DNA from 4 places in the Paenibacillus guangzhouensis genome. Region 4 is predicted to be linked to each of the others. Evidence: riboswitches for the same ligand, from Rfam matches in the RefSeq annotation. Region 4 holds a riboswitch; each other region holds the start of a gene.
The links. Region 4 has a riboswitch for cyclic di-AMP ahead of GCU39_RS14640 (C40 family peptidase). Riboswitches for the same ligand answer to the same signal wherever they lie in the genome.

Region 1: it holds a riboswitch for cyclic di-AMP, as region 4 does, so the genes downstream of both, GCU39_RS24105 (resuscitation-promoting factor) here and GCU39_RS14640 (C40 family peptidase) in region 4, are expected to answer to the same signal.
Region 2: it holds a riboswitch for cyclic di-AMP, as region 4 does, so the genes downstream of both, kdpA (potassium-transporting ATPase subunit KdpA) here and GCU39_RS14640 (C40 family peptidase) in region 4, are expected to answer to the same signal.
Region 3: it holds a riboswitch for cyclic di-AMP, as region 4 does, so the genes downstream of both, GCU39_RS21030 (KamA family radical SAM protein) here and GCU39_RS14640 (C40 family peptidase) in region 4, are expected to answer to the same signal.

The regions. Positions count from the first base shown of each region.
Region 1 is NZ_CP045293.1:5,348,228-5,351,549, forward strand. Features, by position in the region: gene rnmV (ribonuclease M5) at 1-477, opposite strand, end outside; gene GCU39_RS24105 (resuscitation-promoting factor) at 622-1,746, opposite strand; cyclic di-AMP (ydaO/yuaA leader) riboswitch at 2,016-2,202, opposite strand; gene GCU39_RS24110 (TatD family hydrolase) at 2,384-3,151, opposite strand; gene GCU39_RS24115 (HD domain-containing protein) at 3,203-3,322, opposite strand, start outside.
Region 2 is NZ_CP045293.1:6,354,089-6,357,410, reverse strand. Features, by position in the region: gene kdpB (potassium-transporting ATPase subunit KdpB) at 1-54, opposite strand, end outside; gene kdpA (potassium-transporting ATPase subunit KdpA) at 80-1,759, opposite strand; cyclic di-AMP (ydaO/yuaA leader) riboswitch at 2,097-2,264, opposite strand; cyclic di-AMP (ydaO/yuaA leader) riboswitch at 2,337-2,524, opposite strand; gene GCU39_RS28525 (cohesin domain-containing protein) at 2,872-3,322, opposite strand, start outside.
Region 3 is NZ_CP045293.1:4,693,839-4,697,160, forward strand. Features, by position in the region: partial or broken gene GCU39_RS32055 (SulP family inorganic anion transporter) at 1-598, shown strand, start outside; gene GCU39_RS21030 (KamA family radical SAM protein) at 692-1,900, opposite strand; cyclic di-AMP (ydaO/yuaA leader) riboswitch at 2,091-2,230, opposite strand; gene GCU39_RS21035 (response regulator transcription factor) at 2,293-3,322, opposite strand, start outside.
Region 4 is NZ_CP045293.1:3,252,604-3,255,925, forward strand. Features, by position in the region: gene GCU39_RS14630 (5' nucleotidase, NT5C type) at 1-525, opposite strand, end outside; gene GCU39_RS14640 (C40 family peptidase) at 1,619-2,083, opposite strand; cyclic di-AMP (ydaO/yuaA leader) riboswitch at 2,084-2,219, opposite strand; gene GCU39_RS14645 (response regulator) at 2,493-3,322, opposite strand, start outside.

The DNA of each region.
Region 1 (3,322 bases), 2.1 Mb from region 4:
GCAGCGTTTATAGAACTGCTTTCCGTTGCACATGCCAATCCCCAGTATATCGCCCATCGCTCTTCTGCGGCTCGCCGCATTCGGATGGGTAATTAGTCCCGCATCCATCAGATCATTCCAATCAATGAGCTGCTCGGTCTTCTCATATTCCGTTCGCAGATGATCCAGCGCGTATCGAATCGCATCAGGCGATGCATTCTCGACACCGATATCCCCTTTATAGGTCGCATCTGCTTCCTTCAAGAAGGCATGCTTGCACCCAGGTACGCGATTCGATATGATCTTCCGGATTCGTTCTCCGGCATGATCCGGATCCGTCAGGATGATGACGCCTCGGCGTTCCTGTGCTAGCGCAATGCGCTTCAAGACCGCATTATTGATGGCGGATCCTCCGGTCTCGATCGTATCAGCCTCTACGGCCCGCCGAATTGCCGTGGTATCGTCTTTCCCTTCGACCACGATCACTTCTTTAATCATGTACAATCCGCTTCCTTTCTTCCCTTCCGCAAAATACAAAAAGAAGAGGTTTCCCTCTTCTTATCATGGCATATTGTTATCGATAATACTATATGATTAATACACGATTGGCAAATGATGCATGGCCTACAATTACGACCCTCATTAGCTCGCCGACGGTTTGACCGGTCCTATAACATAGACGGTATGCCCCTTTTTGCGGCCGAATTTATTCGCCACCTTCAGAGATTCAATATACACGTCAATTTTATTGCCCTTAATAGCGCCGCCTGTATCTTCCGCACGTCTAAACCCGACACCTTCGATGTATACCCACCAGCCGATCGGAATGACGTTCTTATCTACAGCGATTGTTCGCCCTTCGGTTACGGTCGTGCCTGAAGCCGTCCGCGTTCCAATGCCATCTTCCTCAGAAGAATAGGCGGTTAACGTTACATTTTTCAGCACTTTTGCATACTTCACATGCTTACCAAGGCCTTTGATTTCTGCCACTCCCGGTCCGCCAGCGGACAGAGTGCGGACTTTAGCCTCAGGTTTCTTCGTTCCATAAGCAACAATTTTGTGTGTCGCCTTGGATTTATAGGTCTTATCAACCATTTTACTCGAAACCAACTTGCCATCCTCGAAGACTTTCTCGATCTTCTGAACAACAAGCCCAGACTTACCGTCTTGAATCAGCTTTTGTTTGCCTTGTAAGAGCGTTGCATCGGGCTTTTTGATGAATTCAAAAGGAACCGATACTTCGCGATTTACCAATTTCGTATTGACGCGTGTAATCTTAATATCCAATTTGTTCGAAATCGGTGTATTCAGCGCAGGTGTAATTTTATCGTCTTCAGATAATTTTATATTCGCAGCTGCAAGTACTTCTTTGACTGTTTTTTCGGTCGTAAACAAATTTTTTGTCTGACCATCTGCTGTGACAAGAACGGGAACCGCACGCCAAATTTCTACGCTGTCGCCATCTTTAAGCTCTGCTTGGAGCGGCATCGACAGTTTGTCGTATGCGCCGACTTGTATAGCTTGTTCATCCAGTAGGTGCTGTAATACTGTGTTTGTCGTTTCGACCTGGATATGTTGTCCGTCTACCACCAGAGAAATGTTCTTCTTGGCGTAAACATTCAGCACCACCATTAACATGAAAGTCATCGCGAGTGACATAAGAGCCACGAGTGATATCAAACGCACGTTTTCATGCATCCATCGCAATGCGAAAGACATGCTGGATGATCGTGTACCATGGGATTCCTCCGTTTGAAAAACGCCCACGTCTAGACCTCCTTCATAGTCCCGCCGTCAGGTGTTACGCATGATTCTAAATTGACGAAGACTATATACTGTATTTTTGCACAGGTAATCGCATCTACCTTGCATGTGATCATCTGTACACCATCCTTTGTCAGGTACGTCCCTCACCTCCTGCTTGTAACAGTATGACGTCCTAATCAACTTTATTCAAAAAGAAAAGAAGCCTAGCGTAAAGAGGGTCTCTTTCGTGGCTTCCTGCTGGAAACGAATAGTTGATGGCCGCACGAGGGTACCTCTCCCTGCACGCTTACGAGGTTAGCTGTCGGATTCGGACGTGAGAGTCGCCCTAAGGATCCAATCCCGCTCATGGCGAGAAGCACCCTATTCACCCCTTTAAGAAATCAATTACGAACCCTCCTGAGAAGGTCCATATCGGTTCCCCCGCTCTCCATATTGGAGACTCAGCGATACAAAATGGATGGAACAATATTCAAACTCTGATTTGAATCATACTCTGAATGCTCTATGCTTGTAAAGAAGACACCAAACTCATTTTTTCATATTAATGGTTAAAATTTTGTAATATTCTTCGATTTTTCAGATGAAAGGCACCTATTTCACCCGTTTATTAAGTTTCTTCTTTCATTTTCTCCGTTTTTCATCCTAAGCGGAAACAAGCTTGGGCATTTTTCATCGTAATTTTAGCAACTTCTTCCAAATTTAACCCTTTTATTTCCGCCGCTGCCTCCGCAACCAGACGCACATAACCTGTCTCATTTCGCTTCCCTCGGTAGGGGTGCGGAGTCAAATATGGGGAGTCCGTCTCGATCAAAAAACGGTCATTCGGGACGTTCGCAAGCACCTCTTTTGGGACCCTTGCGTTCTTGAATGTAATTGGACCTCCAAATGAGATATAGAAGCCCAAATCCAGGCATTGTTTGGCAATTTCCCAACTTCCCGAGAAGCAGTGCATAACGCCCCCGCATTCCTCTGCATGCTCTTCACGCAGAATGCGAACAACATCCTCATGCGCATCACGATTATGAATGACAATCGGCATATTCAGGCGTTTCGCTAGCCGAATTTGTTCACGAAAAACATGGTGCTGCACATCCTTCGGTGAGGTATCCCAGTAGTAGTCCAGTCCGATCTCACCAATCGCCACGACTTTCTCATGCGCGCATAGTTGCTCGATCCACTCCAGGTCTCCTGGCTGCATCGTAATTGCGTCTTGTGGGTGCCAACCGACGGCCGCGTAGATGAAATCGTATTTCTCTGCCAATTCCATCGTCGTCGGGATCGTCTCGCGGTTGAAGCCGATGTTGATCATCTTGGTCACGCCTTGCTCCAGCGCTCTTGCAATGACTTCCTCCCGATCTTCGTCGAATTGTTCTGCGTCTAAATGCGTATGTGTGTCGAATAACATCAGTCCATAATCTCCTTCGAATGTCTTAATTTGATATCTTTTGCCCATGAATTATGTCGTATGCATATCGAATAAATTGGCAATTTCCCGATCTAACAGATGGGCGACGGCCCGTAGTTTATTTTCCGGAAAATATAGATGAAATTTGCCTTTGCGAATGCCGCTGATCGA
Region 2 (3,322 bases), 3.1 Mb from region 4:
ATATTTCACAATATCTGAAGTTATTAATGATTTTCGTTTCATGGTCTGATCCATGTTCTTTCACCTCGTTAAATGATCTCTACCCTAATGTCAGGTACTCTGCAATCGGTCCAAGGACGAGCACCGGCAGGAATGTCAGTGCGCCAATGAGAATGACCGTTCCGAGCAGTACCCCTGCGAACAGCTTGTTGTCGGTACGGAATGTCCCGATCGTCTCAGGCACCCATTTCTTGCGCACGAGTGAACCTGCGACGCCGAGCAAGGCCACAATTGAGACATAACGTCCGAGGAACATGACAATCCCAGTTGTGATATTCCAGAACGGCGTGTTATCCGCCAAGCCTTCGAAGCCCGAGCCGTTATTGGCTGCCGAGGAGGTATATTCATAGAGCACTTGCGAGATCCCGTGGAACCCAGGATTGGTAATCGCGCCGGATCCGAGATCCGTTAAAAACGCAATCGCCGTCGGTCCGAGAATGATGAGCGGATGCGCCAGAATCGCAATCGCGATGAGCTTCATCTCATGCGGTTCGATCTTGCGACCCAAGAACTCCGGCGTACGACCGACCATTAAGCCTGCCAAGAATACCGCAAGGATCGCATACATCAGCATGTTGACAAGCCCTACGCCGTCACCGCCGAACACCACGTTCAGCATCATCAGCGACATCGGTACGAGACCGCCAAGCGGCGTTAATGTATCATGCATATTGTTGACCGTCCCCGTCGTGGCCGAGGTTGTTACAGTTGTGAACAGAGCGGATTGCGCAATACCGAATCGCGCTTCCTTCCCTTCCATGCTGCCCTGCGACGTATCGGCGCCGATCGAATTCAAGACTGGATTGCCGTTGCTCTCCGAGACATAGACAAGACTTAGGAACGCTGCGAACAAAATGCCCATGACCGCGAACACGATCCAGCCCTGCTTCTGATTCCGAGCGAAGCGTCCGTACGTATACGTCAGCGATGCTGGGATACACCACATCATTAACATTTCGAGCACGTTCGTTAACGGGTTCGGATTCTCGAATGGATGCGAAGAGTTCGCTCCGAAAAATCCCCCGCCGTTCGTCCCTAGATGCTTAATCGATTCGAGCGAAGCGACTGGCCCGACCGCGATCTGCTGCGTCTCTCCTGCAATCGTATGAGCTTCCACCGTCGCATTCAGCGTCTGCGGCACTTGCAGTCCAACGAGCACCAGCGTCATCACGATCGCCATCGGAATCAGCAACCGGGTATGAGCCTTCACGAAGTCTGTGAAGAAGTTGCCAAGGCCTGTGCCCTTCTTCGTTAATCCGCGGATAAAGGCAATTGCCACCACAATTCCCGTCGCCGCCGAGGTGAACATCATCATCATGATGACGATCATTTGCGAGAAATACGATAGACCCGATTCCCCGCTGTAATGCTGTAAGTTCGTATTGGTCATAAAGCTGATAATCGTATTAAAAGATAACGTCGGCTCCATATTGTCGATCCCGTTCGGATTGAGCGGCAGCCAGCGCTGCACGAGTAAGACCCCAAATCCGATGAGCGTCAATACGAGGTTGGTTAGTAATAGACTAAGCGCGTATCGCTTCCACGACATGTCGCCTTTGTTCTTGAGCCCAATCAGCCAGTAGATGCCCTTCTCCACCGGTCCGAAAATCCGATCCGACCGATTCGGCTCATTCGAAAAAATATGATAGATATAAGTCCCGAGCGGCTTCACGATCAAGAGCAATAGCCCGATGACAATCACGATTTGCAATATATCCATAAGGACGTTCATGTTCATTCTCCCTTTTCAAGAATTCAGGTTTTCATGTTCTGTTCAGATGTTGTTCAAAAGTTGGCTTCTTAGGACCGAGAAGGTTGCGTGAACCCGAAGAAGGAGGAGCGGAGTTTAGGCGAAACCTAAATGAGCACCGGACTTCGAGGGTGAACGCAAGATTCGACGTCGAATTAACATCTTTGAAGCACCTCGTCATAAGGAGTTAACTTTTGAACTTCCTTATTTGGGCATAAAAAAAGAAGCCTGCGGGGGAGGTTATCCATCGCGGCTTCAATTAAGGACACGGCAAATCGCCATGCACCTGTGCATTGAATACGTTCAAGTTGCCTCTCTCGAGACGCTTACGAGGTTAGCTGTCGGATTCGGGCCTAGAGAGTCGCCCTACCTTAGCGCCGTACAAGACGGTGCCTTGGATTCACCCCATGGTCAGCTCTGCCGACCGTTGGTTCCCCCGCTCTTTGCTATAGCAAAGACTCAGCGATAAAGACATGTTCATTTCGAATTGCATGATCGAAGCTGCAGCGCCTTCGCTGCTACAGCCAGCATACATCTACACTTTCCTTCATCCTCTCTCATTCGCTTACGAGGTTAGCTGTCGGATTCGGATGGTGAGAGTCACCCTACCTCGGTACCGTTGTACCCAGGATTCACCCCACATGTACCCGCGCTCGCTCTCACACGAACAACAGGTTCATGACTTATTTGGTTCCCCCGCTCCTTGCTCATGCAAGGACTCAGCAATGTTCATGAATCGTATCATACTCCTCGCGTTGCAACTTGTAAAACCGAATAAATCGCGTAAATAGAATCTGAAAATACTGGAAATAACCATGAAAGCGTTATGAATGAGGTGAATCTCTCGAAATCTCCTATTTTCGCTCGTTAGATCACGTTCACGCATATTTCAGGATGAATACACACTGCTAGCTTAAAAGTTTGTCGTTTTTTTCCATACTCTGAATCTATCCAAATCAATCCAATTCCATGTATGCTAACTACCTGGATTCGATTGCTTCTGCAGCACACAAAAATCTCCCCTCGGCCAGTGGTCGCACACCGTTCACCGAGAGGAGATGCTCAGAAATTCCTTGTTCCTATTACTTCTGTTCCAGCGTTTTCAATACGACCAGCGACAAATCACTGATATCGATTTTTCCATCGCCGTTCAGATCCATCATGCGATTACCTTCTTCCAGCGATTTGCCTAATTGCTGGGCAACAAGCGTGACATCCTGTGCGTTCACTTGATGGTCTTGGTTCACGTCTTCTACATCGTACGCGAACTGTACGCCAAGCTTCACATCTGCAGGCAGCGTGTAAGACAGCTTTGTCAGATCTGCATTCTTGTCGGCAAATAGCGACTCCTTCGTAAGCACGATTTCCGCTGGATCTCCGAATTGCTTCGCCTTCAGCGTAATCTGTGCCACGTCCACGCTGCCGCCAAGCGCCCTTGCTCCCAATAGCGTAGCGATGATGTTGACCTTGCCGTGCGTCTGATCCTGGTTCCAGCCGAGATAGGCGTTGGAATCAGAACCGAAGCTGCTAGCC
Region 3 (3,322 bases), 1.4 Mb from region 4:
TATCTGCTGCCGTTCGTGACGAGAGCCGTCCCCCCGGCGCTCGTGGCGATCATCGTGATGACAGTTATCTCGGTCACGATGCACCTCGATTGCGAACCGTCGGCGACATGGGCGACATTAAGCAGTCGCTCCCATTCTTCCACCTTCCCGATATCCGCTTGACGCTTGAAGCGTTCTGGTACATCTTGCCTCAGTCATGATTGTCACGGTAACCGTCGTCATCTTGACCTCTAACTTAGCGATCGGGGTCATGTCCGGCGTTGCGATTAGCGCGTTGATCTTCGGCTGGAAACTTGCCCGGATTGATGCCAGTACCTCTACAGACGCGCAAGGCAGCAAGGTGTATCGCATTAAGGGGCAGCTCTTCTTCGGCACGATGTCCCACTTCGTCGATCTCTTCGATGTGCACCACGATCCGGCGCACGTCATTATCGATCTTCATGCTTCCCATGTCTGGGATCATTCGGCCGTTACCGCCATCGCGAAGATCATTGCCAGATATGATCAGCAAGGCAAGCGCGTCACCTTGTCCGGACTGAATCTAGAGAGTGAGCAGCTCGTCGAACAAGCCGGCTTGCCAACACGGGCCGCTTCCTAAATTACCACAAACAAAAAGGGCAGCCGCTCAGCCATACGCTGAGCAGCTGCCCTTTCGTGCTATTCATTCCTAGATTGGTTCACTTCACAGTCATCACTCGCTGCTAGGATACGCCGGATGTCGGGATACACTGGCTGCGCGGCTTCCCTTCTGCGGGAACTGCGGCAGTTCATTCACCGAGACGACGGCGTCCGTCTTCTTCTTCGGCTTCTGCCAATACGCTTCATTTCCCGGCAGGTCATCGAACCAGGATGCATCTTTCGGACAAGGAAGCACCATGAACTTGCCGTAATGGTCATCTCGCGACTGATGGTACTTCAAGTAAGCTTTCCCGTCTTCGATCGCGAGAATTTCAATTTTCCCAGAGGTATGGCTCATCGACAAGCGAATTCTTTTGCCAAGACCGGATGTCTTCGCTTTAGCTTCTTCAACGAGGCGATACACCTGTTCGAGCGGCAGGACGAAATCCCGGTTGCCTGCAACAGGGCGATTAATGAAGAAGTAATAGGGCGTGACGCCGGCCCAAGACAGCTTATCGAGCAATTCCGCCAGCACATCGGCGTTATCATTGATGCCCCGCAGAATCGGGGTCTGATTCACGACAATCGCTCCAGCTTGATGCAACGCCTCAAACCCTCGTCTTGCTTCAGGCGTTATTTCACGCGGATGATTAATATGGGCCATCACATAAATCCGGCGATCGCTGTTCGAGAACGTTCGAATCGTCTCTAACAGTTCCTCGTCTTCATAAATCCGCATCGGATTGAATACTGGGATTTTGGAGCCAAGGCGAATAATCTTCACATGCTCAATCTCACGCAGTTGCTCCAGAATCAGCTTCAACTTCGGCGTGGCCAGGATCAAGCTGTCTCCCCCGGTCAGGAGCACATTATTAATCTCGGGATGCTGACGGATGTATTCGATGCCCGGACTCACATCCGACATCGCTTCCTTCACATCGTTGCGGAACAGCCGCTTGCGGAAGCAGTACCTGCAGTACGCGCCGCATACCTCAGAGACGATGAGCAGCGCCGTCGTCTTGTACTTGTGCTGGCAGCCCGGCACCACATAATTCGTGTCCTCATCGGAGGCATCCCATCTGCCGTATTCGGACAGTTCTCCCTCGTTCGGGATCACTAATTTCTTAATCGGGTCATTCGGATCGTTCCAGTCAATCAGCTTCAAGTAATAATCGTTCACGCGAAACACGAACTTCTCTGTAATTGGTCTGAGCTTCGCCCGCTCTTGCTCCGGGATCTCAACAATTTTATCGATATTCGTGATATATTTCGGCTGTGCCATTGTATTTCCTCCTTGAGAGTCAGATTTATGGTAACGCGTTGTCCCTCCTTCATTGGTCAAATGGTGCAAAAAAGACCCGTTGTCCGCAGAGCATGAAGCATGTGCTTCGTCCTTGCAGGCATCCGGGCCTCTCCCAATAGACGCAAAAAGACCCGGTTCAACGGGTCAGGGGGTGCGGCTAAGTTGTCAATCATTGACCCATCCACTGCTGACGAGGTTAGCTGTCGGGCTCGGGAAAGATGGTTCCCTACAACTCGTTCTTGATTCGCCCCTAATAATTGGTTCCCCCGCTTTCCGAACTTATCACCGGAAATTAAGCGTATTTCCATTTTACTACAATTTATCTTAGATAGTCAAATATTATATTATTGTATATTTCACAAAGTCACATTTCAACCGAGTTGGCGGCGGAAATGCTGCGGCGTCGCATGGTAGACCTTCTTGAACATTTTCGCAAAATAAGAGAAGTTGCTGTACCCGAGTGATTTAGCGATATCCGAGATCGGCAGCGATGAGGTCGCAATCAATTCTTTCGCCAATTTCATGCGCTCGTTCAGAATATAATCTGTCATCGACTCGCCCACCTCACGCTTGAATAATCGCGACAGATAGGCAGGATTCAGGTGCACGTACTCTGCCAACTGCTCTCTCGTAATCACTTCGCTCAGATGATCCGCAATGTAACGCTGCACCTGTTCAATCACCGAATCGTTCTGATGTAAGGAATGGGATACCCGTCCGATCAGCCGCAGCGCCCACTCATGCATCTGATCCAGTGTTCGGGGAGCCGTCCCGCTCAGTTGACTTTGCCCTTCATGCAGGAGTTCGTGAGCTGACAATCCGTTCTTGTGCAGAATGTAATGAATCATCTGGAGGAATCCATGGTTGAATGCCTGCATTGCGCTCGCAGATAATTTCGGGTCCGCTCGGAATGCAGCTATACACCGTGCAAGCTCCTTCTCAATCTCTGCCCGCTTCCCCTGCTCGATCAGAATCGTCCATGCCGAGAAAAGCGGCAGCTTCATCATGCCGGGCTTCTCCCGGTTCCGCAAGAAATACACTTGATTGGACTTATGCAAGTTGTTGTACTCGAGCTCCAGCAGCTCCTGATACATCTCGCCGATGTTGAACAGCGAAGTATTTTCCCCGATATAACAAGAAATCTGGCAATTGAAATACTGACTGCATGAGCGGATATAGTCCTGACACACCTCATATAGGTCTGCTCCAACCTTCTGCCCCTCGTCCAGATAACGAATCACCACATTCACGCCTTGGCGCGTCTGGATCACCACCCCATTCGCCTCCTGCAGCAGCAGTTCAGAAGCCGCCTTGCGGATCGCGTATTCCATCATCTCTTCATCCCTAGTGCAGAATTCACGCTTCCACGCCTCCACACTAATGAGAATTGGCAACATCTGA
Region 4 (3,322 bases):
TTGAGCCATGAACCACGCTTTTGCTTCCAACCAATTATTCACACGTACATATCCGGTCTCATGAACATTGCGAGGCGCTGTAAAGAGAATCCCTTGCCCCTCGAAGGCACGAAGCTGATTCACATTGTCATCGACCATGTAGTCTGCGCGAATGATGCTCTTATCGCCACAGAATACAAAGTTCATCGCATTCAAAAAATCAAAATGCTCCAGCAGCCACTCATACTTGGCCTGGAAAGAGGCCGGTACTTCCATGGCTGCAGTAGTAATATAGATCTCGTAATGTTCCGAGAGCTCTCGAAGCACTTCTTGGCTATGCGCCATCACCTTAATATTGCGAAAGAAATCTTCCCGATCATAATAACTTTCAATCGCCTGTCTGGCATTAGGCCTAGCCTGAACCAAGTTCATACCTTCAAGTTCTGACACCTTCAGTTCATCTTGATAATCCCGGTTATACCACTCCAGATGTGTAGTCAGCGTGTCTGCAATGACTTCATCCATATCAATGGCTATACGTTTCATCGTTCGCTCCCCCTGCAAGTCATGATCACATCCAACACAATCAGGCAACAATACAAATAAGTCTCACAGAACCAAAACGGATGTCTCCATCATAGAAGATATATGTTAGCTTTATTTAAAACTTTTGTTAAATATTTGTAAATGGATGGTGTTTATGCATATTTAGTTTGGTGTCTATGGTTTAAGAGACTATACCTCTTGAAAGTAGTTAGAATATACTATCGTAACTCGTGTTAGTTAAATTAGTTCATGAAAGGTTGAGCAATGATGAGATCAGATAATAACTTCACGATCAACGACGACGGTTATTCCCCAGATGAGCAATCTCCACCAATGAATAGTCCTCCTTCCAAATCTTTTTTTGAGCATATCGGTGGAATGGACGGTGTGATGTCCATCATGGGACAATTTCAACAAGCATATGGATTGTACAAGCAAATGCGCCCTACATTTGATTTGTTTAGCTCGTTTATGCAGCCCAAAGCATTCGTGCAGAACGTGAATTCACATAAGAATAGAAACAAGAGTTCGAGATCCCGTAATGGTAATAAAAGAGCCAATAGTCATGCTGCATATAGAAAAAGAGTTGCGAAGGGAAAGCGGATCTGAATCATTCGGTTCCTGATCCTCGCCAGATTAAAAAAGACTGCCTAACAAACTCTAGGCAGCCTTTTTCTTGTGTTTTAGTATAATGTAGGAATTGGAGGACATGAAACTGCACTGATAAATCTTGGATCCATACCGTAGTACGACCAGAACACACCATTCCAACGATAGCCCGAAACTTCACCATATTCCACACGTGTCGGATAAAACCAAAAGCTTTCCCCATTTATTAACCATACATATGTGTATTGATGAACGCAGTCTACGATATAGGATACAGCAGGTTTTTGTGGGACGAAATTTGGGGGTGGGGACTGTGGCATATATGTCATGTGATTTCACTCCTTATGAAGGGGAATCAATTTGAGCTATGTATTGTATGTAGGTTCATAACTAAATGATCGTACAGACGCCTAATTCAATAAGAAAAGGACAAGTCGGTAAGTAATTTTACTTACGATCTTGTCCTTAAAAGCAATTGCTAATATTAGCTCATCATTTTATGATAACTTTGCTGACTGACAACACGTCTAGCCGTAACATACCGATTTTTATAATAGGATTCAGACAGACTACTTATCGTTACACCTTTACTGCTTGATGAATGCGCAAACTTATTGTCGCCAAGGAAAAGACCAACATGAGAAATCCCTTGTCCATCCGTATTGAAAAACACCAAGTCCCCTGCGCGTAGATTTGCTTGATCTACCTTTGTACCTTCTGTTGCCTGCGTTTTTGAAGTACGTGGTAAATCTAACTTGAACTTATCAAAAATATATTGAATGAAACCCGAGCAATCAAAGCCAGATTTTGTCGTACCTCCCCAGAGGTATGGCGTTCCAATAACTTTATCCACTTCATTTGTAAGATTAGACGAACTAGCATATGTACTTGTGGTACCAGCGGTAAACAACATTGCCGCTCCTAACATGGAAATAATGACTTTCTTCATGATGTCTCCCTTCGATGCCTACGGAGTTAGCTGAGGGTTCGGTAGAAGGTTCCCTATATTCTTCAATAGATTAGAATAATTCACCCAGAATTGGTTCCCCCGTTTTCTCTAAATAGAAATTCGGCCAAATATTAATTTTTTGTAACCTTTAATACTGTATTATATTTTCAGGTATTTTGTCAAATCATCTTGTAAGAGCTTACTATAACTAGATCAGAGTCACATGCTAGATGTCTAAGTGACATGAGACCTTGATACTGTAGACTTTTGTCCTATTCAGCATTGACGAAATATCATAAAATTACAATGACAAGTAACAATAATGAGTCGAAAATACCAATTACAAAATTGTAAATAGTTATTCATAATAAAAAAAGAGTGAAGCACATGAAGTACTCCACTCTTGTGTTCATATCAAGTTATTACACCACTGCTCATACCAACGGATAATTTCTTCACTGATCGGGAGCTCCATATCACTTTCCATTCTCGTCTTCAGTAGAAAAAATTGTTCTTCTACACCCACTTGATTATCAATCGCATGATTAAGCTTCATTAATAAGAAATAGTAATCTTCCTCATCCGGTTTTATCCGCTGAGCGTCCTGAATCAACCGAATGGCTTTATCCATTAAGCCTTGTTGCTCATAAAATTCGCTTACTCTTCTTATTTGGTACAGCCATAACATTCGCAATCGTTCCCGTTCATGCTCCGCCCATAGGTACTCGTAATTTCCAAGATAATCACCAGTATACATCTTTAACACATGTTCATGAGAATCGACGGTGTCTGCATCAAGACGACCCAATTGCTTCAAATCTTTTTCCCATAACTCCGTATCAACGTGAGCATTCCCCATATCCAGCCGATAGCCTGTCTCCAATTCACCAATGCGGATGGAAATCGAATCCATCCTGTAATTTTTTAAAGTCTGGCGTATATGGTAAATCGCCGTATAGAGATATTGTACCGCTTTATCCTCTGGCGTGTCTGGCCATAACAATTCAAGTAGTAAGTTCCGACTGACTACCCGCTTGCGATGGTGGAGCAGATAAGCGAATAATTCCTGTGCCTTACTCGTCCGCCACTTCACGTTCTGCGTCTTCATGGCATTTAACTGAAAGCGGATTTGTTCGAAGCAGCAAACCATAGGCGTATTCAAATCCTGCGTTTCCTTTGTTCCTTTTAGATTCATTTTATCCATAACGCGCATGACCGTTTGGTTTAGTCGCTCGAGTT